4 regions of the Cronobacter sp. 153480017-3 genome follow, and region 1 is predicted to be linked to each of the others. Evidence: predicted binding sites of a transcription regulator. Region 1 holds the regulator's gene; each other region holds the start of a gene.

What was found. Region 1 encodes PurR, which represses purine synthesis genes. Its sites were predicted from a motif close to CANGCAAACGTTTGCNTG; they were not measured.
Region 2: the regulator PurR is predicted to act here: its motif matches at 3,823-3,840, upstream of ACUW6V_RS06320 (amino acid aminotransferase).
Region 3: the regulator PurR is predicted to act here: its motif matches at 5,275-5,292, upstream of glyA (serine hydroxymethyltransferase).
Region 4: the regulator PurR is predicted to act here: its motif matches at 4,036-4,053, upstream of purM (phosphoribosylformylglycinamidine cyclo-ligase).

The regions. Positions count from the first base shown of each region.
Region 1 is NZ_JBSEYN010000014.1:32,625-40,101, forward strand. It holds gene cfa (cyclopropane fatty acyl phospholipid synthase) at 1-412, opposite strand, end outside; gene punC (purine nucleoside transporter PunC) at 701-1,876, opposite strand; gene punR (DNA-binding transcriptional activator PunR) at 1,988-2,899, shown strand; gene purR (HTH-type transcriptional repressor PurR) at 2,917-3,942, opposite strand; gene cydH (cytochrome bd-I oxidase subunit CydH) at 4,234-4,323, shown strand; gene ACUW6V_RS20195 (MFS transporter) at 4,586-5,752, shown strand; gene ACUW6V_RS20200 (C40 family peptidase) at 5,821-6,639, opposite strand; gene grxD (monothiol glutaredoxin 4) at 6,985-7,332, shown strand; gene rnt (ribonuclease T) at 7,403-7,477, opposite strand, start outside.
Region 2 is NZ_JBSEYN010000002.1:402,129-409,605, reverse strand. It holds gene pncB (nicotinate phosphoribosyltransferase) at 1-522, shown strand, start outside; gene asnS (asparagine--tRNA ligase) at 689-2,089, shown strand; gene ompF (porin OmpF) at 2,624-3,718, shown strand; gene ACUW6V_RS06320 (amino acid aminotransferase) at 3,904-5,094, shown strand; gene ACUW6V_RS06315 (MBL fold metallo-hydrolase) at 5,153-5,800, opposite strand; gene ACUW6V_RS06310 (YcbK family protein) at 5,839-6,387, opposite strand; gene ldtD (L,D-transpeptidase) at 6,567-7,477, opposite strand, start outside.
Region 3 is NZ_JBSEYN010000006.1:287,972-295,448, reverse strand. It holds gene ACUW6V_RS15335 (sensor histidine kinase) at 1-1,068, shown strand, start outside; gene qseG (two-component system QseEF-associated lipoprotein QseG) at 1,065-1,838, shown strand; gene glrR (two-component system response regulator GlrR) at 1,835-3,172, shown strand; gene glnB (nitrogen regulatory protein P-II) at 3,271-3,609, shown strand; gene hmpA (NO-inducible flavohemoprotein) at 3,895-5,085, opposite strand; gene glyA (serine hydroxymethyltransferase) at 5,408-6,661, shown strand; gene ACUW6V_RS15305 (MerR family transcriptional regulator) at 6,733-7,095, shown strand; gene ACUW6V_RS15300 (carboxymuconolactone decarboxylase family protein) at 7,151-7,477, shown strand, end outside.
Region 4 is NZ_JBSEYN010000006.1:224,111-231,587, forward strand. It holds gene bepA (beta-barrel assembly-enhancing protease) at 1-673, shown strand, start outside; gene arsC (arsenate reductase (glutaredoxin)) at 685-1,041, shown strand; gene hda (DnaA inactivator Hda) at 1,091-1,792, opposite strand; gene uraA (uracil permease) at 1,888-3,177, opposite strand; gene upp (uracil phosphoribosyltransferase) at 3,259-3,885, opposite strand; gene purM (phosphoribosylformylglycinamidine cyclo-ligase) at 4,117-5,154, shown strand; gene purN (phosphoribosylglycinamide formyltransferase) at 5,154-5,795, shown strand; gene ppk1 (polyphosphate kinase 1) at 6,034-7,477, shown strand, end outside.

The DNA.
Region 1 (7,477 bases):
AGTACTGCATGTACGGGTCGAGCATGCGGCTGAACAGATCGTTGCCGAGATCGTAATGCTCTTTGCCGACAATCCAGGCGCGTTTTTTGGTTTGCAGATTGAACAAACGGGCACCAAGAATACGCAGCGTATCTTTCAGGTGACGTGGCAGTTGCTCTTCCAGCCCCGCGCGCAGCACTTTAGTGAAAAAGAGATCGAGCCGCTCGCACTCCCACCAGCCATCCATATAGCTTTCGCCAAGACCGAGGGAACCTTCCTGTAACACCCGTTTAAAAAAGTCAGGATTTTTCACCTGAATGTCGGAAGGAGCAGCGCCGTTAACGGCGATCCCGGCCCGGCTGAGCAGTTCAGTTGCGATGCGATACCAGTGGTTGTCCGGTATGCTGACTTCTTCTATACACGATGAACTCATAGCTTCTCCATCACTGATGTGATCAGAACCTTCAAACAGCGTAGTCGCAATTTTCGGTATGTGAGAAATATCACGGAAAGGTCCGCGAGCCTGATATCCGACGTAGAACAGAGGAAGGGAGATGACCCTTGCCAGAAATGTCATTCCAAATAAAAACGGGAGCCAGCAGCTCCCGTTACTACATAATATTTATGCTAATTATCGTAGAGCCGCGAACCAGTATAGGCCTCGCTTTACGATGATTCAACTGTTGACCGTTAGCAAGCTAATCACAAAAATTTCATATTTTCACGCGGCTGATGATTGCGTAAACCGTTGACGACCACGCAACCGAAAGCCGAGGCCCGCCAGCACCACTGTCGCCAGCATAACGCTGGTGGTTGACAGCAGCGCGGTCGCGACCAGCCACGACACCACCAGGCTTGCCACAAAACAGAGTCCAAGCTGGAGCGTGTTTTGCAGCGCGGCGGCGCGTCCGGTGGCCTGCGGGAACGGCAGCAGCGCAGCGGCGACCACGATAGGGTAAATCGCCCCGTTCGCCATCGCCATCAGGCAGAAGGGAATAAGCAGTGTGGTGAGCGTAACGGCGTCGCTTAACCCCACGAGCCAGGTGGCGAGCACGCTCAGCGCGAAGCCTGCCAGCAGCCACGGCAGCAGCGTTTCGCCATTCCATTTTTGCAGCGCACTGCGACAGCCATAGCCGCCAATCAGAAACGCTATAGTTTGCGGCACGTAGCTCAGTCCTATTACCGCCGGGCTGTAACCCATCTCATGCAGAATAAACGGCGAACCGGTGAGCCAGGCGAAGAAACTGGCGGAGCAGGCAGCATAAATCAGCACATTGCCGCTGTAGACGCGCGAGCGCAGCAGCATCATAAAGCTCAGCGGCTCGCCGCCTTTATTGCCCTGAGGCGCGCCGGAGGGCAGACGCAGGGCCGGAATCATCAGCGCCACCGTAATGGCAAACAGCACCAAAAAAATCGCCTGCCAGGAAAAGTGATTCAGGATCCAGCTGCCGAGCAGCGGTGCCAGGGCCGGAGAAAGCCCCACCAGCGGCATAATAGTCGCGAAGATACGACGCGCCTGCTGCGCCGGGTAGCGGTCGGTTACCAGCGCCTGCCAGCTTACCGCAGCGGAACAAACGCCCACGGCCTGAATAAAGCGCAGGGCCAGCAGCGCGCCCGCGCTCTCTACCCAGACGGTGCCAAGGCAGCCAAGCGCGAAAATCCCAAGCCCCGCCAGCAAAACCGGACGACGGCCAAAACGGTCAGAAAGCGGGCCCCAGACGAGCTGCGCCAGCGCGAAACCGGCCAGGAAAAGGCTCAGCGAGGCGCTGATAGCCGAAGGGGCTGTGTGCAGATCCGCTTCAATAACGGCGAACGCGGGCAGGTACATGTCGGTCGCCAGAAAACCGAGCACGCTCAGCCCGGCCAGCCAGCAAAGAAATCCTTTATCAGGTCGCATCACATTAACTCACTTCTTATTACGCGAAAGAGCCAGGAGTGTACGGAGTGCAATTCCGCTTGTGAAACGCTAATATTTGCCCATTCCATTCAAAAAATTTGCAGGCAGATAATGTGGTCTGAATATTCCCTGGAAGTGGTGGACGCCGTGGCGCGCACCGGCAGCTTTACCGCAGCCGCCGCAGAACTGCACCGCGTGCCTTCTGCCGTCAGCTATACGGTACGTCAGCTTGAGGAGTGGCTTGCGGTATCGCTCTTCGAGCGCCGCCATCGCGATGTGGTTCTGACGCCTGCAGGAGCCTGGTTTCTGCGCGAAGGGCGTTCTGTCATCAAAAAAATGATGATCACCCGTCAGCAGTGCCAGCAGATCGCCAACGGCTGGCGCGGGCAACTTTCCATCGCGGTGGATAATATCGTGCGCCCGGAACGCGTCCGGCGGCTGGTGCTTGATTTCTACCGGCACTTTTCCGATGTCGAGTTGCAGGTTTCACAGGAAGTCTTTAACGGCGTCTGGGACGCGCTGGCGGACGGGCGCGTGGAACTTGCCATCGGCGCCACACAGGCGATCCCGGTCGGCGGGCGCTTCGCGTTTCGTGATATGGGCATGCTGAGCTGGCGTTGCGTCGTGGCGCACCATCATCCGCTGGCACAGCTCGCGGGCGCGCTCAGCGACGACAGGCTGCGCGATTACCCCTCGCTGGTGCTGGAAGATACATCGCGATCGCTGCCCAAGCGCATTACCTGGCTTCTGGATAACCAGCGGCGCGTGGTGGTGCCGGACTGGCACTGCGCCGCCGATGCGCTCAGCGAGGGGCTCTGTATCGGCATGGTGCCGACGCATTTCGCGAAGCCATGGCTCGATAGCGGGGAGTGGCGCGCGTTGACGCTGGAAAACCCGTTCCCGGACGCCGCCTGCTGTCTGACGTGGCGGCAAAGCGACGCCTCGCCCGCGCTGCGCTGGCTGCTCGATTATCTGGGGGACAGTGAAACGCTGAACACGGAGTGGCTGCGGGAGCCGCAATAATACGGCTCCCGGAAGGATTAACGGCGATAGTCGCGGAACGGGCCGTCCGCCACCGAGCGGCGTTCGATCAGGCGCGGATGCACCTCGATGGTCTGCGACTCTTCGCGCTTATTCACGATGCGGTCGAGCAGCATATTGAACGCAGTCTGGCCGAGCGTCTCTTTTGGCTGATGGATAGTCGTCAGCGCCGGGCTAAAGAAACGCGCGTTGCGTACGTTGTCGTAGCCGATGATTGAAATATCCTGCGGCACGCGCAGGCCCATTTCATCGGCGGCGCAGATAGCGCCCATCGCCATGATATCGCCGCCGCAGAACACGGCAGTCGGGCGCTGCGGCTGCGAGAGGATCTGCTGCATGGCGCGGTAACCGGATTCCGGCTCGAAATCGCCCTGCACAATCCAGTTTTCCGGCACTTTAATGGCCGCTTCTTCCAGCGCTTTCATAAAGCCTGAGAAACGCCCGACGCCGGTGTTACGCTCAAGCTGCCCCGGAATCACGCCAATATCACGATGGCCGCGCTCGATAAGATAACGCCCGGCGAGGTAACCGCCCTGGAACGCGTTATCGATTACCGAGTCGGTAAAATCGGCTTTCGCTTCACCCCAGTCCATCACCACCATCGGGATATGACGGTACTCTTCAAGCGTGGAAAGCAGCGGCTGCGGGTATTCCGAGCACATCACCAGCAGGCCGTCGACGCGCTTTTGCGCCATCATAGACAGATACGCGCGCTGCTTTTCCAGATTGTTATGCGCGTTGCCCAAAATCAGCGTATAGCCTTTGGCGAAGCAGCTGTTTTCAACGGCTTCGATAATTTCCGCGAAATAGGGCGCTTCGCTACTGGTCGCCAGCAGCCCGATAGATTTGGTGTGATTCACCTTCAGGCTGCGCGCCACGGCGCTTGGCGAATAGTGTAATTCTTTGATAGCCGCCCAAACCGCATTGCGCGTCTCTTCCGCCACAAAACGGGTTTTGTTAATCACATGTGAGACTGTTGTTGTGGAAACGTTGGCTCGCTTCGCGACGTCTTTAATTGTTGCCATTAATAATCACTCCAGACCCCTGGCTGAGCCCTGCAAAATCACGGGTTAATCGTTTGCCTGTACACACCCCTGACTGCCGCGAGGGGAGTGCGGCATGCCGGGAAACGCGACATTTTTCGTGAGGAGGGGTCGATGGCCGGTACCGAATAAAGTAGCGACGAATTTTGGCTTATCTTTATCGAAAGGGGAAGAGGGAAAACGCATATCTGGTTAAATGTCGCAGGATTTTTCGGCCCGTTTATGCAAAAATGCGCACTACCTGTTTTTTATGGGGTCTTTAAGGAGAATACCATGAGTACCGATCTGAAATTTTCGCTGGTCACGACGCTGGTTGTACTGGGCCTGATTGTGGCGGGCGCATTTACCGCCATTCTGCATTAAGCGACAGGCGGGAGCGCACCTGTTCTCCCGCTTTCTTAAACTTTTCTTGCGTTTAAGCGCCGATTCCCCGCTGTTTTCTTTCTTTTTCCCGTTATTCCCTTTAGATTCGCTAATAACAATTAGCGCGTGTTCTTAACAGCTGCGCAATAATATTTTGCTGTTTTTGTCACTTATCTTTTCTGATTGAGAGTGTCATCCTTTTCTGCATCCTGCTGTAACGTCGGGCGTTCCCGGCGCTGTTGTACAATTTCTGGAGCAATGAATGAAAGTCAATTTTCCGTTACTGGCACTGGCTATCGGTGCTTTTGGCATTGGCACGACCGAGTTTTCCCCGATGGGGTTGTTGCCGGTCATAGCGAACGGCGTCAACGTCTCCATTCCGGCCGCCGGTATGCTGATTAGCGCCTACGCGGTCGGCGTGATGGTAGGCGCACCGCTGATGACGCTTTTACTGTCGCACCGCGCACGGCGTAGCGCGCTGATTTTTCTGATGGCGATTTTTACGCTCGGTAACGTGCTGTCAGCACTGGCACCGGATTATATGACGCTGATGGCCTCGCGTATTCTCACCAGCCTTAACCATGGGGCGTTCTTCGGCCTCGGCTCGGTGGTTGCGGCAAGCGTCGTGCCGAAGCATAAACAGGCGAGCGCCGTCGCGACGATGTTTATGGGCCTGACCATTGCCAATATCGGCGGCGTGCCGGCGGCCACCTGGCTTGGTGAAACCATCGGCTGGCGAATGTCGTTTCTGGCGACGGCCGGTCTTGGCGTGGTGGCGATGGCGAGCCTCTGGTTTTCCCTGCCAAAAGGCGGCAGCGGCGAGCGCCCTGATGTGAAAAGCGAACTGGCCGTGTTGATGCGCCCGCAGGTGGTGAGCGCGCTGTTGACAACCGTGCTCGGCGCGGGCGCGATGTTTACGCTCTATACCTATATCGCGCCGGTTCTGCACCACATCACTGATGCCAGCGCGGCGTTCGTCACCGCCATGCTGGTGCTGATTGGCGTCGGGTTTTCCATCGGCAACTATCTGGGTGGCCGCCTGGCGGACCGCTCGGTGAGCGGCACGCTGAAAGGCTTCCTGATGCTGCTTATCGTCATTATGGCGGCTATTCCGTGGCTTGCGAAAACGGAAATCGGCGCGGCGGTGAGCATGGTGGTATGGGGGGCTGCGACTTTCGCGGTAGTGCCGCCGCTGCAGATGCGCGTGATGCGTGTCGCCAGCGAAGCGCCGGGCCTGTCCTCATCTGTGAATATCGGGGCGTTTAATCTCGGTAACGCACTTGGCGCGGCGGCGGGCGGGGCCGTTATCCATGCGGGCTTCGGTTATAGCGTAGTGCCAGTGATGGGCGCGCTGATTGCCGCACTCGGCCTGCTGCTGGTGCTGATCTCCAGCCGTAGCGAGGCGCAAATGGCGTGCAGCGCTGAATAATGCATGCTGCCATATAAAAGAAAACGGAGAAGGGTGACCTTCTCCGTTTTTTTGTGAGGATAAATCGATTAACGAATAGTGCGCGGCGTCATCACCCGGCGCGCGCCGACATAGTGACGCTGCCAGTAATCTTCGCTCAGCGACGTTATCTGGATTTCCTGGCCGCTGCGCGGTGACTGAATAAATTTGCCGTTACCGACATAGACGCCGACGTGATCGGCGGTGCCACGGCCCTGAGTGCGGAAGAATACCAGGTCGCCGCTTTCCAGCTCGCCACGGTTAACCGGCGCGGCGTCGCGCAGGTGATACATTTCATTGGCGGTGCGCGGAATGCGGAATTTCACCAGATCTTTATAGGCATACCAGACGAGGCCGCTGCAGTCGAAACCGGTACGCGGCGACGTGCCGCCCCAGTGGTACGGCTTGCCTATCTGGTTCATCAGCTTGTTCATGGCGGTGGTCTGGGCTTTCTTCACGCGCGCTTTGTGTGCGTCGGCAATCGTGAGCGGCCCATTCACGCATTTGGTTTTGCGATTTTTTCGTGTTTTGGCACAGGTCTGCGCGCTCAGGCGGTTGCTGGCCTGTTTGCCAGAAGTGGTGGAAGGGCTGCGGGAAGCGGTTTTACTGACGGAAGAGGTGGTTTTGCTGGTGCGTTTTGCGGTGCTGTTTCGCTTCTCGCTGGCGGTTTTCGCCGTTTTGGTTTTCGTTGCGTTGTTACTTTTCTTGGCGGTTTTTGTGCTGGTTTTCTTTTTCACCGTACTGGCGTGCGCTTTTTGCACCTTCGAGGCGCGCGTCTGCTCCGACGCCTGCGCGAACGGTGCAAAAGCCAGTGATGAAGTCATTAATAAAGCACAGAGCGTGAGAGCAATTTTTGTTTTGCGCGCCACTGAGCATTCCCCTGCATAAAGCCGGCAATCATGCCAACGGATGAATTTTAAGAGCTTGCTGATTCTAATCTAAAAAAATGACCAAAGTTAAGCAGCAAATCGTCTTCTGAACGCAGTTTCGTTAACCGGCGCACTCTTTTTCGCCAGTTGCCGCTGCGCCGACGCGCATTTTAGCGCGCCTTCTCAGAGGAGAATATCGGCAGCTTACAGAAAAGTGTTATTATTTGCTTCTCTTTCACCACGGCACGGCACCGGGCTTAAGCGCAAGATTATGCATTTTCGGGACGCTCCGGAGCCGCTACAATGTAAAGCTAACGCCGTAATGACGCTTGAGGAAGTAAGACAATGAGCACTACGCTTGAAAAAATTCAACGCCAGATCGCTGAAAACCCGATTCTGCTGTACATGAAAGGCTCCCCGAAACTGCCGAGCTGCGGCTTCTCCGCACAGGCCGTACAGGCGCTCTCTGCCTGCGGCGAGCGTTTTGCGTATGTCGATATCCTGCAAAACCCGGATATCCGTGCAGAACTGCCGAAATACGCTAACTGGCCGACCTTCCCGCAGCTGTGGGTGGATGGCGAACTGGTTGGTGGCTGCGATATCGTTATCGAAATGTATCAGCGCGGCGAACTGCAGACGCTTATCAAAGAGACGGCGGCGAAATATAATTCGGCAACGCCGGACGCAGAGTAATCCCGTCGCGCGTTATCGCGCAGACAAAAAAGCGGCCCTGAGAGGCCGCTTTTTTTTGCGCTGCGTTAGCTTATTCGCCGTCCTGCGGCGTCGTGTCTTCTGCGGCGAGCGGCGGCACCGGCCAGCCGCCCAGACGCTTCCAGCG
Region 2 (7,477 bases), on a different contig from region 1:
CAAATCAGCCCCGATCTCGCGAACAGCCAGATTGCGGCGTTGCAGGCGTGGCTTGACGAATACCCGGATATGCTCGGCATCGCGCTGACCGACTGTATTACGATGGACGCCTTCCTGCGCGATTTCGGCCCGGAGTTCGCGGGGCGCTACCAGGGGCTGCGCCACGACTCGGGCGATCCGGTGCAGTGGGGCGAGAAAGCTATCGCGCACTACCAGCAGCTCGGCATCGATCCGCTCAGCAAAACGCTTATCTTCTCTGATAACCTCGATTTCGCGAAAGCGATTGAGCTCTATCGCCACTTCGCCGACCGCGTGAAGCTGGGCTTTGGCATCGGCACCCGTCTCACCTGCGATATCCCGCACGTGAAGCCGCTCAATATCGTGATTAAGCTCGTTGAATGTAACGGCCGTCCGGTGGCAAAACTCTCCGACAGCCCAGGCAAAACGATTTGTCACGATAAGGCGTTTGTTCGCGCGCTGCGCAAAGCCTTCGATCTTCCTCAGGTGCGCAAAGCAAGCTGATGTTTTCCCAAAGGGAGCTGCGCGCTCCCTGCTTTTCCCTCCCCTTTGCGATTTCTTTTTCCCGCACCGCGAATTCTGCTTGTCTGATGGCGTATGCCAGGTAACATAGATAACCCCCCGTCCGGGTGGAAAATGTTATTTTTGACCATTAACCAGAGAGAAAATTATGAGCGTTGTGCCTGTAGCCGACGTACTCCAGGGCCGCGTTGCCGTTGACAGTGAAGTCACCGTGCGCGGGTGGGTGCGTACCCGAAGAGATTCAAAAGCTGGCATCTCCTTCCTCGCCGTTTATGACGGTTCCTGCTTTGATCCGATACAGGCTGTCATTAATAATTCTCTGCCCAATTACAATGAAGAGGTTTTACACCTCACGACGGGCTGCTCGGTTATCGTCACCGGCAAGGTGGTGGAATCCCCGGGCGAAGGCCAGAGCTTTGAGCTGCAGGCAACCCAGGTGGAAGTGACCGGCTGGGTGGACGATCCGGACACCTACCCGATGGCGGCCAAGCGCCACAGTATTGAGTATCTGCGTGAAGTCGCGCACCTGCGCCCGCGTACTAACCTGATAGGTGCCGTGGCTCGCGTACGCCACACGCTGGCGCAGGCGCTGCACCGTTTCTTCCACGAACAGGGCTTCTTCTGGGTTTCCACGCCGCTTATCACCGCGTCGGATACCGAAGGCGCGGGTGAAATGTTCCGCGTCTCGACGCTGGATCTGGAAAACCTGCCGCGCGACGCGCAGGGCAAAATCGATTTCGATAAAGACTTTTTCGGTAAAGAAGCGTTCCTGACCGTGTCAGGCCAGTTGAACGGCGAAACCTACGCCTGCGCGCTATCGAAAGTCTATACCTTCGGCCCAACCTTCCGCGCTGAAAATTCCAACACCAGCCGCCACCTGGCGGAGTTCTGGATGCTGGAGCCGGAAGTGGCGTTCGCCAACCTGAACGATGTCGCGGGTCTCGCGGAAGCGATGCTGAAATATGTCTTCAAAGCGGTGCTTGATGAACGCATGGACGACATGAAGTTCTTCGCCGAACGCGTGGATAAAGAAGCCATCGAGCGTCTGGAGCGTTTCATCTCTGCCGACTTCGCGCAGGTGGATTACACCGACGCGGTCGCCATTCTTGAGAAGTGCGGCGAGAAATTCGAGAACCCGGTCTACTGGGGCGTGGATCTGGCGTCCGAGCATGAGCGTTATCTCGCCGAGAAACACTTTAAAGCGCCGGTTGTTGTTAAAAATTACCCGAAAGACATCAAGGCGTTTTATATGCGCCTTAACGAAGATGGTAAAACCGTGGCGGCGATGGACGTACTCGCGCCGGGCATCGGTGAAATCATCGGCGGCTCCCAGCGTGAAGAACGCCTCGACGTGCTGGACGCCCGTATGGATGAGATGGGTCTTAATAAAGAAGACTACTGGTGGTATCGCGACCTGCGCCGTTACGGCACCGTGCCGCATTCCGGCTTTGGTCTCGGCTTTGAACGTCTGATCGCCTATGTTACCGGCGTGCAGAACGTGCGCGATGTGATCCCCTTCCCGCGTACCCCGCGCAACGCGAACTTCTAATCCCAAAAAGGCCAGCGACTTGCTGGCCTTTTTTCTTCCCGCCTTGTGTTGTTCATTTTCTATTACGGTTTCACGGAATTTTAGGCTGTATAAAAATTCATCAATTGTCTGATGGCGATTTTTTGCACCGCTTCGCTATAGCATATTTGTACACAACTTCCACAGACATCTGGCCTTCCATCCATCTCATCCAGTAGAAAACTCTTGTTGCTTACAATTGTATAAAAATGCGCCTTATCCAAATTAATAATAAGTTTTTCATATATATAAGAAAGGAATGGCCGAAATTTATTCACTTAAGTAATAAATTTGAGGTCTCTCACAAAGTTCCCTTTCATTAATAAATTCTTACACAATATTTCTTTTTGTTACCTGATTAAGACATTTGTAGCACTTTCCGGGTAGCGAAACGATTATATGAATGGAAAGATGCCAGACAGACACAGAAAGACACCAAACTCTCATCAATAGTTCCGTAATGAATTATTGACGGCAGTGGCAGGTGTTCAAAAAAACCAATGAGGGTAATAAATAATGATGAAGCGCAATATCCTGGCAGTGGTTATCCCTGCCCTGCTGGTAGCCGGTGCAGCAAACGCTGCAGAAATCTATAATAAAGACGGCAACAAAGTAGACATCTACGGTAAAGCGGTAGGTCTGCACTATTTCACTAAAGACAATGGCGACAATGGTTATGCTGGTAATGGCGATAAAACCTATGCCCGTCTTGGTTTTAAAGGCGAAACTCAGATCAACGACCAACTGACCGGTTACGGCCAGTGGGAATATAACTTTAGCGGTAACAACTCTGAAGGCGGCACTGATGCTCAGAAAGGGAATAAAACCCGTCTGGCATTTGCAGGCCTGAAATTTGGTGACTTCGGCACCTTTGACTACGGTCGTAACTATGGCCTGGTATACGACGCCATCGGCGTAACCGATATGCTGCCGGAATTCGGTGGTGATACAGGCAACAGCGATAACTTCTTTGCTGGTCGTCAGGGCGGTCTGGCTACTTACCGTAACAGCAACTTCTTCGGTCTCGTGGATGGTCTGAGCTTCGGTCTTCAGTACCTGGGTAAAAATGAGCGCGCAAAAATTGGCGGCTCAAATGACGATATTCAGCGTTCCAACGGTGACGGCTGGGCAACCTCTCTGGGTTACGAATTTGACGGCTTCAGCGTAATCGGTGGTTATGGTGCAGCAGATCGTACCAATGCTCAGGAGTCTCTGGCTCGCGGTAAAGGCGCTAAAGCTGAACAGTGGGCGACTGGCGTGAAATATGACGCTAACAACATTTACCTGGCTGCTCTGTATGGTGAAACCCGTAACGCAACTCCGATCAATGGTGGTTTCGCTAACAAAACTCAGGACTTCTCTGTTGTAGCACAGTACCAGTTCGATTTCGGTCTGCGTCCGTCCGTCGCTTACTACAAATCTAAAGCGAAAGATGTTGAAGGCATCGGTAGCGAAGATTACATCAACTACGTAGAAGTAGGTGCCACTTACTACTTCAACAAAAACATGTCTACCTATGTTGATTACATCATCAACCAGATCGACAGCGATAATAAACTGGGCGTTGGTTCTGACAACACCGCTGCGGTGGGTATCGTTTACCAGTTCTAATCAGCACAACCTTGTTGTCTGATAGCGGAAAAACAGGGCTTCGGCCCTGTTTTTTTATGCGTAAAAGAAAATTCTGCCAACTTTTGCGATCCACGTAACTTTTCCGGGCAAACGGTTGGCATTTTGTAAATCTCCCGTTAACCTGATAGCGAATTTCCCTTCTGAAATCACAATGGAACCTCGTCATGTTTGAGAACATTACCGCCGCCCCAGCCGACCCGATCCTTGGCCTGGCCGATCTGTTTCGTGCCGACGATCGCCCAACCAAAATTAACTTAGGCATTGGTGTTTACAAAGATGAAACCGGTAAGACCCCGGTTCTGACCAGCGTAAAAAAAGCAGAACAATATCTGCTGGAAAATGAAACCACCAAAAACTACCTCGGCATTGACGGTATTCCCGAATTTGGCCGCTGCACGCAGGAACTGCTGTTCGGCAAAGGCAGCCATATCATCAGCGATAAACGCGCCCGCACGGCGCAGACTCCGGGCGGCACTGGCGCGCTGCGCGTCGCGGCGGATTTCCTTGCGAAAAACACCGACGTCAAACGCGTCTGGGTCTCGAACCCGAGCTGGCCGAACCACAAAGGCGTGTTTAACTCCGCCGGTCTGGAAGTGCGCGAGTATGCCTACTACGACGCCGCCAACCATTCGCTCGATTTTGACGGTCTGTTAAACAGCCTGCAGGAAGCCCAGGCGGGCGATGTGGTGCTGTTCCACGGCTGCTGCCACAACCCAACCGGCATCGACCCGACGCTGGATCAGTGGGAACAGCTCGCGAAACTGTCTGTCGAGAAAGGCTGGCTGCCGCTGTTCGATTTCGCCTACCAGGGCTTTGCTCGCGGTCTGGAAGAAGATGCTGAAGGCCTGCGTGCGTTTGCCGCGCTGCATAAAGAGCTTATCGTCGCGAGCTCGTTCTCCAAAAACTTTGGCCTGTACAACGAGCGCGTAGGGGCCTGTACGCTGGTCGCGGCGGATGCCGATGCCGCAGACCGCGCCTTCAGCCAGATGAAATCCTGCATTCGTGCCAACTACTCCAACCCGCCGGCACACGGCGCTTCAGTAGTCGCGACCATTCTCAGCAACGACGCGCTGCGCGCCATCTGGGAGCAGGAGCTGACCGATATGCGTCAGCGCATCCAGCGTATGCGTCAGCTTTTTGTGAACACGCTGGCAGAGAAAGGCGCAAACCGCGATTTCAGCTTTATCACCAAACAGAACGGCATGTTCTCATTCAGCGGCCTGACGAAAGAGCAGGTGTTGCGTCTGCGTGAAGAGTTTGGCGTGTACGCGGTGGCCTCCGGGCGCGTGAACGTGGCGGGCATGACGCCGGATAACATGGCGCCGCTGTGCGAAGCCATCGTCGCGGTGCTGTAATCGCTGCGTAAAGATACAAAAAGGGCCGCACAGTGCGGCCCTTTTTATTGGGAAAGATTTACCAGACCGGCATTTCATCCTGCAGGAAAGGGTTATGCAGACGCTCGTGGCCGAGCGTTGACATCGGGCCGTGGCCGGGAATAAACGTCACGTCATCGCCGAGCGGCAGCAGCTTACGCTTGATGGCATCAATAAGCTGGCTGTGATCGCCGCGCGGGAAGTCGCTGCGCCCCACTCCGCCTTTAAAGATGACATCGCCTGAAACCAGCAGACGGGACTGCGCATCGAAAAAGACGATGTGCCCCGGCGTGTGGCCCGGGCAGTGCAGCACGGCAAGCGTTATATTGCCAACACTCACCGTGTCGCCTTCATTAAGCCAGCGGTCTGGCGTCAGCGGCTGGCACTCATCAAGACCAAACATGCGGCTCTGCGCAGGCAGCCCCTGTAACCAGAACTCATCTTCTTTTTCCGGGCCGATAATGGGGATGCCGTAATGCGCCGCAAGCTCCGCCGCCGCGCCCACGTGGTCAAGATGACCATGCGTCAACAGGATCTGCTGAAGCGTAACGCCAATACGGGCGACTTCTTCCTTGATACGCTGCGCATCGCCGCCTGGGTCCACCAGCGCCGCCTGTCGCGTCTCCTCACACCAGATTAACGAGCAGTTCTGCGCGAACGCCGTTACCGGAATAATATGATAGTTCATACCGCTCCTTTTACCCGGCGCGCTGCCGGGGTCGTTAATTACCAGTGCCTTAGCGGCCCGGTATCAATATGCACAAAGTTACTGCTGGGGTAGTATCCTACACCACCGGCGCGCAGAGATAACGCCGCTTTGCGAATATTGCTTAACGAAATACCTTCGATATGAAAATCCATGGCCTGGCCTTTGGTGTGGTAGCTGTGCTTAGCCACGCCGCGGCTTTTGGATCGTAATTCGTTGTTGGTATCAACGGAACGATAGCCGGAGATCAGCTGTACCGGTTTACGGGTGCCGAGCAGCCCCTGCAAACGGAAAAGCTGGTCAAATAAACGGGGATCAATCGCTTTTACCTTATTCGCCCGGTAATCACGAAAGAAATGATTAAGCTTTGCTAATTCATCCTGAATATAGCCCCGGCCATCGAAAAACTCGGCCTTAATGGATTCGCCAGTATGTAAATTATTGAGCGTAAGAATACGCGGTCGTGGCGTCGACAGGGTAGCAAATGCAGGCGTGGGCAGTATCGCAGCGCCTAAAGCGGCGCCGCCAATCGTCAGCAGTTTGCGGCGATGAGCGTCAATTTTATCCATGATATTCAGGTCTACAATCAAATGAACAATAACTATGCACTTCTGGCGCACGAGTGGCACCTTAACCGCCAGCCGGAGGGGAGTCAATACGGGTCAAAGGCGCGAATAACGGGCCTTTTTTTACGTTTGGCCCGTTTTCGCTTCACATAGAGCAGGTTAAGTCCGCGGAATTAAACCTGTTAGCGGATCAGTTGTTCCACTTTTGGGAGGATTTGTGCGCCCGATCGCGCGGTGTGATCGTAATTGTAAATATCTGTACGATATTGCGGACGCCCGTCCTCGCCGATAAACGCGGTCAGATAATAGAGGTTCACCGGAATGGTCTGCGGAATATTCACGTAACGCGTATTCCCCTCTTTCAGCGTCTGCGAAATGCGCGAATCATTCCAGCCCGCATCCTGCAGCAGCATATTGGCCAGTTCAGAAGCTTTATTCACACGCACGCAGCCGGAGCTGAGCGCCCGCGCATCGCGCTGGAAGAGATTGTGGTTCGGCGTATCGTGCAGATAGATAGCGTCTGAGCTCGGCATGTTGAACTTATACCGCCCGAGCGAGTTATGGGCACCCGGTGCCTGCTGGAAACGGAATGGCAGATTAGACGGCGTAATCGTTGCCCAGTCCACCATCCACGGATCCACGACATCTGCGTTACTTCCCCAGCCGTTCAGCACGGTATAACCGTGGCTCTCCAGATACCCTGGGTCATTCCAGACTTTCGGCAGAATATCTTTGCGGGCGAGCGTTGGCGGCACGTTCCACGGTGGATTGACCACCACGTTATTGAGCGCGCTGCTCATCAGCGGTGTTTTGCGATCCGGTCTGCCGACGATAACGCGCGACGCCAGCACCTGATTGCCATTCTGGTAATAGACCAGCGAATACTCGGGAATATTTACCATGATGCCGGTGCTGAGTTTGCCGGGCAGCAGGCGCAGACGCTGAATATTGAGCGCCAGCAGCGCGGCGCGCTGCGCGGGCGTCACATTCAGCCAGTCGCGGGTGGACTGACCGATAACACCATCCGCGCCCAGCCCCTGCCATTTCTGAAAACGTTTTACCGCCGCGACCAGATCTTTATCGTAAACCGCGC
Region 3 (7,477 bases), on a different contig from region 1:
CTGGAGTGTCATAACAGCGGCCCGAAGCCGGATGCCGCCGCACGTCTGGAAGCCTTCGCGGATACCAATACCCGGCTGGTGCAGGCCACCCGAGCGGTGATTTACGCCCGCGGCCAGCAGCTTCAGCAGGAAATCGCCTCGCGCGGGCGACTGTTTGGCTGGCAGGCGCTGGCGCTGTTTCTGGCAAGCCTCGCGCTGGTGCTGCTCTTCACGCGGATGATTATCGGCCCGGTAAAAGGCATCGAGCGGATGATCAACCGGCTGGGCGAAGGGAAATCGCTCGGCACTGCCATGATGTTTAAAGGCCCGCGCGAGCTGCGATCGGTAGGCCAGCGTATTATCTGGCTCAGCGAGCGCCTCGCCTGGCTTGAATCGCAGCGTCATCAATTCTTGCGCCATATCTCCCATGAATTAAAAACGCCGCTCGCCAGTATGCGCGAGGGCACCGAACTGCTCGCCGATCAGGTCGTCGGGCCGTTGACCGCGGAGCAGCGCGAGGTGGTGGAAATTCTCGATACCAGCAGCCGTAATCTGCAAACGCTCATTGAGCAACTCCTTGATTACAACCGTAAACTCGCAGGCGGCGCGGTGGAGCTTGAAAAAGTGGAGCTGGCACCGCTGGTGGAGATTGTCATCGCCTCACACAGTCTGCCAGCGCGGGCTAAAATGATGCATACCGAGGTGTCGCTTGCCGATGCGCCTTGCCTCGCGGAGCCGATGCTGCTGATGAGCGTGCTGGATAATCTCTACTCCAATGCGGTGCACTACGGGCGTGAATCCGGTACCATTTATCTGCGAAGCCGCCGCCTTGCCAGTACGTTATGTATTGAGGTGGCGAATACCGGCACGCCCATTCCTGAGGCGGAACGGCAAATGATTTTCGAGCCCTTTTATCAGGGAAGCCATCAACGTAAAGGGGCGGTGAAAGGCAGCGGCCTGGGCCTGAGCATTGCACAGGACTGCATCCGACGTATGCACGGCGAACTGCGTCTGGTTGAAGATGACACCGCCGACGTCTGTTTTCGTATCGAATTACCGCTCTTTGACCCGGAACGATTAAAAAAATGAATTCACGTCTGGTAAGCGCATGGCGCAGCCTGCGCTCGCGCGGCACACGGTTTTTCTCTCTTCGCACGCGGGCCTGTTCCGTGCTGTTGCCATGCCTTCTGGCAGGCTGCGTGCAAAGCCCGGTTTCCAGCCATATCAAACAAACGCACGACCCAAAACTGCCGGAACAGCAGCTGGCGGATTTTCTCTTTACCGACTGTTCCGGCATCTGGCAGCTCTCCGGCACCAGTGTCGAAAATAACCCGCTGTTCTGGCTGCGCGGCATGGACTGCGCGGAACGCCTTTCGCCCGCCGAGGCGCGCGCGCAGGCGCGTCGTTTCCCGGACGATACCTGGCAGCATGCCTTCCGACGCGGCATTTTGCTGGCTAACGCCCGCATAACGCCTGCCGAACGCCGCAGCTATCTCACCACGCTCAGCGCCACCTCCGGCGCGATACCGGCGCATGTGCGTCCGCTCTATGAAACCTGGCGCGACGGCCAGGCGGCGCAGCTTGCGCTTTCGGAAGAGCGTGGCCGCTACAGCAAGCTTCAGGAAAGCACCGACAGCGAACTGGATGCCCTGCGCGAGCAGCAGCGGCACCTGCGCACTGAGCTTGAGCTCACCACCCGCAAGCTGGAAAACCTGACCGATATTGAACGCCAGCTCTCCACGCGGAAAAGCGCGGGCGGCTATATTCAGGACAACAGCCACAGCCCGGATGCCGAGAAAGAGGGCGCCGCGCCGGCTGATAAGGACACCGCACCCGCGCAGGAGGAGACTAAACCATGACGCAGCATAAACCCGCGCGCCTGTTGCTGGTGGATGACGATCCGGGCCTGCTGAAACTGCTGGGCCTGCGGCTCACCAGCGAAGGATTTACCGTTGAGACCGCCGAAAGCGGCCATGAAGGGCTGCGCATTTTGGCGCGTGAGAAGATCGATCTGGTGATTAGCGATCTGCGGATGGATGAAATGGACGGCATGCAGCTTTTCGCCGAGATCCAGAAGCTCCAGCCGGGCATGCCGGTGATCATTCTGACCGCGCATGGCTCGATCCCTGATGCGGTGGCGGCAACCCAGCAGGGTGTCTTCAGTTTTCTCACCAAACCGGTGGATAAAGACGCGCTGTATAAAGCCATCGATGACGCGCTGGCCCATGCCGCGCCCGCAGGCGACGAGCAGTGGCGCGAGACGATTGTCACCCGCAGCCCCGTGATGCTGCGACTGCTTGAGCAGGCGCACATGGTGGCGCAGTCGGACGTTAGTGTGCTGATTAACGGCCAGAGCGGCACCGGCAAAGAAATTCTGGCCCAGGCCATCCATAACGCCAGCCCGCGCGCTAAAAACGCGTTTATCGCCATTAACTGCGGCGCGCTGCCGGAACAGTTGCTGGAATCTGAGCTGTTCGGCCATGCGCGCGGCGCGTTTACCGGCGCGGTCAGCAGCCGTGAAGGGCTTTTTCAGGCGGCTGAAGGCGGCACGCTGTTTCTCGATGAAATCGGCGATATGCCGGTGCCGTTACAGGTGAAGCTGCTGCGCGTTTTGCAGGAGCGCAAAGTGCGTCCGCTCGGCAGCAACCGCGATATCGATATCAACGTGCGGATTATCTCCGCCACCCACCGCGATCTGCCGAAGGCGATGGCGCGCGGCGAGTTCCGCGAAGATCTCTTTTATCGCCTGAACGTGGTGAATTTAAAGATCCCGGCGTTGCAGGAGCGCGCGGAAGATATTCCGCTGCTGGCGAACCATCTGCTGCGTCAGGCGGCGGATCGCCATAAGCCGTTCGTGCGCAGTTTCTCTACCGATGCGATGAAGCGTCTGATGGCGGCGAGCTGGCCGGGCAACGTGCGCCAGCTGGTGAACGTCATTGAGCAGTGCGTGGCGCTGACCTCCGCGCCGGTCATTAGCGAGGCGCTGGTGGAGCAGGCGCTGGAGGGCGAGAACACCGTGCTGCCGACGTTTGTCGAGGCGCGCAATCAGTTTGAGCTCAACTATCTGCGCAAGCTGTTGCAAATCACCAAAGGCAATGTGACGCACGCCGCGCGGATGGCGGGGCGTAACCGTACCGAATTCTATAAACTGCTGGCTCGCCACGAGCTTGAGGCGAATGATTTTAAAGAGTAGTTTTTGGTGCCCAAACCGCTGCAAGGTATGGTAATTTGAGCAACCGATTTCGCGAACTGAATCGCCGTGCAGGCGCTGGCAGGAATTAAGGATCCACCATGAAAAAGATTGATGCGATTATTAAACCCTTCAAACTCGATGACGTACGTGAAGCGCTGGCGGAAGTCGGGATCACCGGCATGACGGTGACCGAGGTGAAAGGGTTTGGTCGTCAGAAAGGCCATACCGAGCTGTATCGCGGCGCAGAGTATATGGTGGATTTCCTGCCGAAAGTGAAAATCGAGATCGTAGTGACCGACGATATCGTCGATACCTGCGTGGATACGATTATCCGTACCGCTCAGACCGGTAAAATCGGCGACGGCAAGATTTTCGTTTTCGACGTGGCGCGCGTGGTGCGTATCCGCACCGGCGAGGAAGACGACGCCGCGATTTAAGCGGGCGCGACGACAAAAAAAGCAGGCCAGTGGGCCTGCTTTTTTTATGCCCGACGCGCATGGGGCGTGCAGGGATATGAATTGTGGGTGCGCTTCGCTTACCCACCCTACAGGGGACGCTGGTGTTCGGCATGGTGGGTGCGCTGCGCTTACCCACCCTACGGGAGGTTGGGGTTGGACGTGGTGGGTGCGCTGCGCTGACCCACCCTACAGAATACGGTGTGATTTCGTAGTGCGGGTAAGCGAAGCGCACCCGCCGAACCGCCCCAAAAAAACGCCAGGCGCTTACAACACCTTATGCGGGCCGAAACATTCGTAATGAATGTTCTCTTTATTCACGCCCATGCTCACTAACTGCTCCGCGGCGAACTGCATAAATTTCACCGGGCCGCAGACATAAAACTGCATACCGGGCGTGGTTACATGCGCCTTGCGATCGTGAAGCGCCATCAACCCTTCGCTGTTATAACGGCCCGCGCTGCGATCGGCGTCGGTCGGCACGCGGTACCAGACGTGGCTGGTAAAGCGGGGCAGTTTCGCGCCGAGCTGCGCCACTTCATCGGTAAACGCATGCACATCGCCGCTTTCCGCCGCGTGATACCAGTTCACCTGCGCCGGATGCTGCGCGCTTGCCAGCGTATCGAGCATCGCCAGCATCGGCGTCTGACCCACACCCGCCGAGATAAGCGTCACCGGCGTCTGTGGTTCAACATCCATAAAGAAATCGCCCGCAGGCGCGGCAAGGCGAATCACATCGCCCGGCTGCGCATGCTGATGCAGCCAGTTCGACACCTGGCCTTCGCCTTCGCGTTTCACCGCGATGCGGTAGCTTTTGCCGTTCGGCTTGCGGGTGAGCGAATACTGGCGAATCTCCTGATGCGCAAACCCTTGAGGCTTGATCCAGACGGCGGTGTACTGGCCGGGCAGGTAATCGGCGACCGGGCCGCCATCCACCGGTTCCAGCTCAAAGCTTGTGACAATGGCGCTCTGTGGCGTTTTATTCGCGATGCGGAATTCGCGCGTGCCTTCCCAGCCGCCGGTTTTCTGCGCGTTACTCTGGTAAATCTCGGCTTCGCGGTTAATAAACACGCCCGCCAGCACGCCATAGGCTTTGCCCCAGGCGTCCAGCACTTCCTGGCCTGGGCTGAACATCTCATCGAGCGTCGCCAGCAGATGCTCGCCCACGATGTTGTACTGCGCCGGTTTGATATTAAAGCTGGTGTGCTTCTGGGCGATTTTCTCCACCGCCGGCAGCAGGGCCGCGAGGTTTTCAATGTTGGCGGCGTAGGCGCAGATGGCGTTGAACAGCGCTTCACGCTGATCGCCATTGCGCTGGTTGCTCATGTTGAAAATCTCTTTCAGCTCCGGGTTGTGTGTAAACATCCGGTCATAAAAGTGCGCGGTGAGTTTCGGGCCCGTCTGCGCCAGCAGCGGGATGGTGGATTTCACGACGGCGATGGTTTGACTATCCAGCATGGTTGCTTCCTTCCGTTTTTCTATAAAATGTATTTTAAATGCATCTTATAAAAAATACCTGCACGCTGTAAATGGTTTTATCAAGCCTTGGGAAAACACCACGGCGTATGAAAAAACGACAGGTTGAAAATGAAAATAAGTCGCGTAAACGGCACGTTTGCTTAATCGTTCAAACCCTTGCGCCACGCCATGCCAAACGTTTGCGTAAAAACCTCTGTCAAGCCCTATCTTCACGCTGCCAATCGGTTTACACTGTTGGCCGTCGCCCAAAAGGGCCCCTAATTGCAGTACATTTTATTGTCAGCTGAGTCAGGAGATGCGGATGTTAAAGCGTGAAATGAACATTGCCGATTATGATGCCGAACTGTGGCAGGCTATGGAGCAGGAAAAAGTACGTCAGGAAGAGCACATCGAACTGATCGCCTCCGAAAACTACACCAGCCCGCGCGTGATGCAGGCGCAGGGCTCTCAGCTGACCAACAAATATGCCGAAGGTTATCCGGGCAAGCGCTACTACGGCGGCTGCGAATATGTGGATATCGTTGAGCAACTGGCGATTGACCGCGCGAAAGAACTCTTCGGCGCTGACTACGCTAACGTGCAGCCGCACTCCGGTTCCCAGGCCAACTTCGCGGTCTATACCGCGCTGCTACAACCGGGCGATACCGTTCTTGGTATGAACCTGGCGCAGGGCGGCCACCTGACCCACGGCTCCCCGGTTAACTTCTCCGGTAAGCTCTACAACATCATTCCTTACGGTATCGACGAGTCCGGCAAAATCGATTACGAGGATATGGCGAAGCAGGCGAAAGAGCACAAACCGAAAATGATCATCGGTGGTTTCTCCGCGTACTCCGGCATCGTTGACTGGGCAAAAATGCGTGAAATCGCTGACAGCATCGGCGCATACCTGTTCGTCGATATGGCGCACGTGGCGGGCCTGATTGCCGCAGGCGTCTACCCGAACCCGGTTCCGCACGCGCACGTCGTCACCACCACCACCCACAAAACGCTCGCTGGCCCGCGCGGCGGTCTGATCCTCGCCAAAGGCGGCAGCGAAGAGCTGTACAAAAAACTGAACTCTGCCGTGTTCCCGAGCGCGCAGGGCGGCCCGCTGATGCACGTTATCGCGGCGAAAGCGGTCGCGCTGAAAGAAGCGATGGAGCCGGAGTTCAAAACCTACCAGCAGCAGGTGGCCAAAAACGCCAAAGCGATGGTGGAAGTGTTCCTGAACCGCGGCTACAAAGTGGTTTCCGGCGGTACGGAAAACCACCTGTTCCTGTTGGATCTGGTCGATAAAAACCTGACCGGTAAAGAAGCGGACGCCGCACTTGGCCGCGCCAACATCACCGTTAACAAAAACAGCGTGCCGAACGATCCGAAGAGCCCGTTCGTCACCTCCGGCATCCGTATCGGTTCTCCGGCGGTCACGCGTCGCGGCTTCAAAGAAGCGGAAGTGAAAGAGCTGGCAGGCTGGATGTGCGACATCCTGGACAACATCAATGACGAAGCGGTTATCGAGCGCGTCAAAGGTAAAGTGCTGGATATCTGCGCACGCTTCCCGGTTTACGCGTAAGCGTTCACTCACTGCTGAAGGCCGCCTCGCGCGGCCTTTTTTTATGGGGCAATGGTAGACAGGAGGCGGCCATGCGTATTCAGGCATTCGCGACGCTGACGGGGCTTGGCGTTCATACGCTGCGCTATTACGAAAAGCTGGGGTTGCTGGTACCGGCGCGTAATGCGAGCGGGCATCGCGACTATTCTCGTTCGGATCTCGACTGGGCGGCGTTTATCAAACGGCTAAAGGCGACCGATATGCCGCTGGAGGAGATCCAGCGCTACGCTCTCTTGCGCGCGCAGGGGGAATCGACCGCAGAGGCACGCCGTGAACTGCTGGCGCATCACGCGCAGCGGCTCGAAACCCGGCTCGCGGAGCAGGCTGACCATCTGGCGCGCCTGAAAGAGAAAATGGCGTACTACGATGAGACGCTTTTAAAAAACAGCGCTTGACCTGGAGTTAACTCGAAGGCTTACCGTTATCTCAACCACACAAAAGGAGAACGGTATGACTTTATCACGTTACGAGGCAGGCCTTGCGCGGCTGTCTGAAATCGACGGCACGGCAGGGGAAAATGTCATTAAAGCGCTGGCCGATATCGCGCCGGATCTGGGGCGCTACGTCATTGAATTCGGCTTTGGCGATATCTACAGCAGGCCGGGGCTGTCGCTGAAAAGCCGGGAGCTCGCGACCGTCGCGGCGCTTACCGCGCTTGGCCACGCGCAGCCGCAGCTGGCGGTGCATCTGCACGCGGCGCTGAATGTCGGCTGCACCCGCGAAGAGATTATTGAAGTGATCATCCAGATGGCGCTCTATGCCGGTTTCCCGGCGGCG
Region 4 (7,477 bases), on a different contig from region 1:
CCCCGTCGTATCGCAATCCTCTGAAGCGTTCTACATGGCGAAAGTGCGCACGCTGGGCATGTATAACTCCGGGCGTAACCAGCTCACCAGCGATATTCTGGATTCGCTCGCCAAAGGCAACCAGCGCGAACAACACGCCGCGCAATATGGCCGCGCCCTGCAGGCGATGCAGGATAAACGCTTCGCCGAAGCCCGCCAGCAGCTGGAACCGCTGTTGCGCGCGCAGCCGGACAATGCATGGTATCTCGACCTCGCCACCGATATTTCGCTTGGCGAACACAAAGCGCAGGAGGCGATTGACCGTCTGAAAAGCACGCCGGATCTGAAAACCAATCCGGTGTTGCAGTTGAACCTTGCTAACGCGTATCTGGAAGGCAGCCAGCCGGCGCAGGCGGTGACTATCCTTAACCGCTACACCTTTACCTGGCCGGATGACACCAACGGCTGGGATCTGCTGGCGCAGGCGCAGGCGGCGCTCGGCAATCGCGATCAGGAGCTGGCGGCGCGCGCCGAAGTGATGGCGCTTCTGGGTAAACTCGATCAGGCAATCACGCTGCTTAGCAGCGCCAGTTCGCAGGTGAAGCTCGGCAGTCTGCAACAGGCGCGTTATGACGCCCGTATCGATCAGATCCGCCAGCTGCAACAGCGCTTCCGCCCTTACGAAAAAATGTAACAGGAGAGACCATGTCCCGGGACGTGACGATTTACCATAACCCGCGCTGCTCAAAGAGCCGCGAAACCCTGAGCCTGCTGACCGAACGCGGCATTGAGCCGGATGTCGTGCTGTATCTGGAGACGCCGCCGGATGCCGCGACAATCAAAACGCTGCTGAACCAGCTCGGGTTCAGCCAGGCGCGCGAGCTGATGCGCACGAAAGAAGATCTCTACAAAACGCTGAATCTGGCTGACCCATCGCTCAGCGAAGAGGCGCTGATTCAGGCAATGGTGGACAACCCGAAACTGATTGAGCGCCCGATTGTGATTAGCCACGGCAAAGCGCGACTGGGGCGTCCGCCGGAGCAGGTGCTGGAGATCCTCTAAAAAAAACGCCGCGGGCACTCCTCGCGGCGTTCTTCTTTCTGACACGGTTTTACAGCCCGAGCGTGTCTTTTACAAACGGGATCGTTAGCTTGCGCTGGGCGCTGATCGAGGCGCGATCGAGCTGATCGAGCGTCAGGAACAGCGTGCGCATTTCACGATCGAGCCGTTTTAACAGAAAACGCCCCACATCTTCCGGCAGTTCAAAACCGCGCATCCGGGCGCGCAGCTGCAGCGCCTGGAGCTTATCGTCATCCGAGAGCGGCTGGAGCCGGTAGATTTGCCCCCAGTCGAGGCGCGAGGCGAGATCGGGCAGCTTCAGGTTGAGCTGGCGCGGCGGCCTGTCGCCGGTAATGAGCAGCCGGGTATTGCCCGATTCCAGAATGCGGTTATAGAGATTGAAGATAGCCATTTCCCAGGGCTCATCGCCTGCGATGCACTCGATATTATCGATGCACACCAGCGAGAGTTGCTCCATGCCCTCCAGCACTTCCGGGACAAACCAGGTGCGTTTATCGAGCGGCACATAACCAACCGCGTCTCCGCGCTGCGAAAGCTCAGCGCAGGCGGCATGCAGCAGATGACTGCGCCCACCGCCCTCTCGCGACCAGAAATAGATGTAGCCGCTGCGGTCGTGGCGCAGCATCGTCTGGAGTGCGGCTAATAAAGAGGGGTTGTCGCCCGGCCAGAAGCTGGCAAACGTTTCGTCATCGGGCAGCCAGAGCGGCAAGGAGAGCTGTGCCGGTGTGTTCAGAAGGACCTCTTCAAGGACATACGAAAAAACGCATTGAGTCTATCACACAATCGCTTCGCTGTTGAACCGGGCGACAGCGCCGCCCGGCAGGCTGATCAGTGCGGCGATTTTTCGTGCTCGTCAGCGTCAAGCACCGTCTCTTCCGGGCGCAATACATTGATAAGTTTGAAAATCAGGCTCAGCGCCACGCCGACAATCGTCGCCAGCGCCATGCCTTTCAGCTCGGCCGCGCCAATATGCACTTTCGCGCCGCTGACGCCGATGATCAGGATGACTGACGTCAGGATCAGGTTCTGCGCCTTGCTATAATCCACTTTAGATTCAATCAGTACGCGAATACCGGATGCGCCGATCACGCCGTAGAGCAGCAGCGAAACGCCGCCCATCACCGGCACCGGGATAATCTGGATCGCCGCCGCCAGTTTGCCAACGCAGGAGAGCAAAATCGCGATGATCGCAGCGCCACCAATAACCCAGGTGCTGTAAACGCGGGTGATCGCCATAACGCCGATGTTTTCGCCATAGGTCGTGTTCGGCGTGGAGCCGAAGAAACCGGAAATCATCGTCGAGAAACCGTTCGCAAACATCGAGCGGTGCAGGCCCGGATCGCGGATCAGATCTTTTTTCACGATGTTCGCCGTCACCACCAGGTGCCCGACGTGCTCGGCTATGACCACCAGCGCTGCGGGCAGAATGGTGAAGATGGCAAACCACTCAAAGCGCGGCGTGTAGAACGTCGGCAGCGCAAACCAGTGGGCATTGGCAATCGGCGTGGTATCCACAACGCCCATCGCGAAGGAGAGCGCATAGCCCGCCAGCACGCCGATGAGAATCGGGATGATCGCGAGAAAACCGCGGAACAGCACCGAGCCAAACACCGTGACCGCCAGCGTTACCAGCGAAATAGTGATTGTGGTGGAATCCGCCGTCTGGCCTTCCGCAGGCAGCAGGCCCGCCATATTGGCCGCAACGCCCGCCAGTTCCAGGCCGATAACCGCGACGATGGCACCCATCGCCGCAGGCGGGAACATCACGTCGAGCCAGCCGGTGCCCGCTTTTTTGACAATCAGCGCCACGATGCAAAACAGCGCGCCGCAGACGATAAACCCGCCGAGCGCCATCTCATAGCCAAGCGGCAGCAACAGCAACACGGGCGAGATAAAGGCAAAGCTTGAGCCCAGATACGCCGGGATTTTGCCTTTACAGATAAAGAGATACAGCAGCGTGCCGATGCCGTTAAACAGCAGTACGGTGGCCGGGTTAATATGAAACAGGATGGGCACCAGCACGGTTGCGCCAAACATGGCGAACAGGTGCTGCAAACTAAGCGGGATAGTCTGTAAGAGCGGCGGACGTTCACTTACCCCGATAGCACGGCGCGTCATAGCGTTTTCCTCAAGAGTGTTGATGTGTGATGTGTTAAGTGTGGGACCAAAAAAAAGCCGACTAATAAGTCGGCTTAACGTTTATTTCGTACCAAATATTTTATCGCCCGCATCGCCGAGGCCCGGGATGATGTACCCGTGCTCGTTCAGCCCCTTGTCGATAGACGCGGTATAAAGCTCGATATCCGGGTGCGCTTTCTCCAGCGCCTTGATGCCTTCCGGCGCGGCAACCAGAACCAGCACTTTGATGCTGGTGCAGCCCGCTTTCTTCAGCAGGTCGATGGTGGCGATCATCGAACCGCCTGTCGCCAGCATCGGGTCGACAACCAGCGCCATGCGCTCGTCGATATTAGAAACCAGCTTCTGGAAATACGGCACCGGCTCCAGGGTTTCTTCATCACGGTAAACGCCGACCACGCTGATACGCGCGCTCGGTACGTTCTCCAGCACCCCTTCCATCATGCCAAGACCGGCGCGCAGAATAGGCACTACGGTAATTTTCTTGCCTTTGATCTGCTCGATTTCCACCGGGCCGTTCCAGCCTTCGATAGTCACTTTTTCCGTCAGCAGATCGGCTGTGGCTTCATAGGTCAGCAGGCTGCCCACTTCAGAGGCGAGTTCACGAAAACGCTTGGTGCTGATGTCATGCTCGCGCATCAGGCCCAGCTTGTGTTTAACCAGCGGGTGTTTCACTTCAACGATCTTCATTCTCTTTCTCCCCAGCAAGATGGCAGCCACAAAAAAATCGCCGGATTATACCGCTTTTTGCGGGCCGCGCCATACGTAATGGGCTTGATCGGGATCAACCGAACAGAAGTCAGTCATCTTATTAGTGTGTTTTATTCAACGCAACAAGGGCTCGCAAACGTTTGCCTGGACTGTTAGAATTGCCGCGTTTTCTCTACTACCACCAACCGCAACCGCGTGGGGACTTTAGCAGTGACCGACAAAACCTCTCTCAGCTATAAAGATGCCGGTGTTGATATTGATGCTGGTAACGCTCTGGTCGACCGAATCAAAGGCGTCGTGAAAAAAACCCGTCGCCCGGAAGTGATGGGTGGCCTGGGCGGCTTCGGCGCCCTCTGCGCGCTGCCGCAGAAATACCGCGAGCCAGTGCTGGTCTCCGGGACGGACGGCGTCGGCACCAAGCTGCGTCTGGCGATGGATCTGAAGCGTCACGACACGATTGGCATCGATCTGGTGGCGATGTGCGTTAACGATCTGGTGGTACAGGGCGCTGAGCCGCTGTTCTTCCTCGATTACTACGCGACCGGCAAGCTGGATGTGGATACCGCGGCAAGCGTGATTAACGGCATCGCCGAAGGCTGCCTGCAATCCGGCTGCGCGCTGGTGGGCGGCGAAACGGCGGAAATGCCTGGCATGTATCACGGCGACGATTACGACGTGGCCGGTTTCTGCGTCGGCGTGGTGGAAAAATCAGAGATTATCGACGGCTCGAAAGTCGCCGATGGCGACGTACTGGTCGCGCTAGCCTCCAGCGGTCCGCACTCCAACGGCTACTCGCTGGTGCGTAAAATTCTTGAAGTGAGCGGCGCGGACCCGCAAACCACCGAGCTTGACGGCAAACCGCTCGCCGATCACCTGCTGGCCCCTACCCGCATCTATGTAAAACCGGTGCTGGAGCTGATTGAGAAGCTTGAAGTCCATGCCATCGCCCACCTGACCGGCGGCGGCTTCTGGGAAAACATTCCGCGCGTGCTGCCGGACAACACCCAGGCCGTGATTGATGAAGCCTCCTGGCAGTGGCCGGCGGTCTTCAACTGGCTACAGCAGGCGGGCAACGTCAGCCGTCATGAAATGTACCGCACCTTTAACTGCGGCGTTGGTATGGTCATCGCCCTGCCAGCCGCAGAAGCGGATAACGCGGTAGCGCTGCTCAATAGCCTCGGCGAAACCGCATGGAAAATCGGCGCGATCAAAGCCTCCGATGCCCAGGAACGCGTGGTTATTGCGTAATGAAGCGCATCGTAGTGCTGATTTCCGGCAGCGGCAGTAATTTGCAGGCGATTATCGACGCCTGCGCGCAGAAGAAAATCAACGGCGTGATTAGCGCCGTCTTCAGCAACAAGGCCGACGCGTTCGGCCTTGAACGCGCGCGCGAGGCCGCCATTCCCGCGCATGCGTTAAGCGCATCTGATTTTGCCAGCCGCGAGGCGTTTGACCGCGAGCTGATGCAGGAGATAGACGCCTACGCGCCGGATCTGGTGGTGCTGGCGGGCTATATGCGTATTCTGAGCCCGGCCTTTGTGGCGCACTATGAAGGACGGCTGCTGAATATTCACCCTTCCCTGCTGCCGAAATATCCGGGGCTGCATACGCACCGCCAGGCGCTCGCCAACGGCGATGAAGAGCACGGCACATCGGTGCATTTTGTGACGGACGAGCTGGATGGCGGCCCGGTGATTTTACAGGCCCGCGTTCCGGTCTTTCCCGGCGACAGCGAAGAGGACGTCACCGCGCGCGTTCAGGCGCAAGAGCACGCCATCTACCCGCTGGTGGTAAGCTGGTTTGTCGAGGACCGTCTCGCGATGCGCGAAGGCCGCGCCTGGCTGGACGGGCAGCCGCTCCCGCCGCAGGGTTACGCTTCTGACGAATGATTAAAGGGCCGCGAGGCCCTTTATTTTTTCTTTCGTCTGGCGTTAATTCCGTCATCGGCACGGAAAACTTGCCCGCCAACATCACGGTTTCACAGGCTTTTTTGCCGCTTTCTCGTAAGCCTGCGGATAACTGTCATACTTTTCTGGCACAGTTGGACAGAGCATGACAAAGCTCGCCATAATAACCCCGAGACGGATTTGCCACGTCCCGAGTTAATCAACCGGAGTGTGAGTAGTAATGGGTCAGGAAAAGCTTTATATCGAAAAAGAACTGAGCTGGTTATCGTTCAACGAACGCGTATTGCAGGAAGCGGCGGATAAATCTAACCCGCTGATTGAGCGCATGCGCTTTCTGGGCATCTACTCTAACAACCTTGATGAGTTTTATAAGGTCCGGTTTGCCGAGCTTAAGCGGCGCATTATCATCAGCGAAGAGCAGGGTTCTAACTCCCATTCGCGCCACCTGCTGGGCAAGATCCAGTCGCGGGTGCTGAAGGCAGATCAGGAGTTCGACGGCCTGTATAACGATCTGCTGCTGGAGATGGCGCGCAACCAAATCTTTCTGATTAACGAACGCCAGCTTTCTGAAAATCAACAGGTGTGGCTGCGCCACTACTTCAAACACTATCTGCGCCAGCACGTCACCCCGACGCTGATTAATCGCGACACCGATCTGGTGCAGTTTCTGAAAGACGATTACACCTATCTGGCGGTCGAAATCATTCGCGGCGAATCTATTCGCTACGCGCTGCTGGAGATCCCGGCGGATAAAGTGCCGCGCTTCGTGAATCTTCCGCCCGAAACCCCGCGCCGCCGCAAGCCGATGATCCTGCTGGATAACATTCTGCGCTTCTGCCTGGATGATATCTTTAAAGGCTTTTTCGATTACGACGCGCTGAACGCCTATTCCATGAAAATGACGCGCGACGCGGAATACGATCTGGTGCATGAGATGGAATCGAGCCTGCTGGAGCTGATGTCTTCAAGCCTCAAGCAGCGCCTCACCGCCGAGCCGGTGCGTTTCGTTTACCAGCGCGACATGCCGGACGCGATGGTGCAGATGCTGCGCGAGAAGCTCTCTATCTCCCGCTATGACTCCATCGTGCCGGGGGGGCGTTACCATAACTTTAAAGATTTCATTAGTTTCCCCAATGTCGGCAAAGCGAATTTGATCAACAAACCGCTGCCGCGCCTGCGCCACATCTGGTTCGATCAATTCCGCAACGGCTTTGACGCCATTCGCGAGCGCGACGTGCTGCTCTACTACCCGTATCACACGTTCGAGCATGTGCTGGAACTGCTGCGCCAGGCCTCGTTTGACCCGAGCGTGCTGGCCATCAAAATCAATATTTATCGCGTGGCGAAAGACTCGCGCATTATCGACTCAATGATCCACGCCGCCCACAACGGCAAAAAAGTGACCGTCGTGGTGGAATTGCAGGCGCGATTTGATGAAGAGGCGAATATTCACTGGGCGAAACGCCTGACCGAAGCGGGCGTACATGTGATCTTCTCAGCGCCGGGCCTTAAGATCCACGCCAAACTGTTTCTCATCTCGCGTAAAGAGGGTGACGACGTGGTGCGCTACGCGCATATCGGCACCGGCAACTTTAACGAGAAAACCGCGCGTCTTTATACCGACTACTCGCTGCTGACCGCCGATGCGCGCATCACCAACGAAG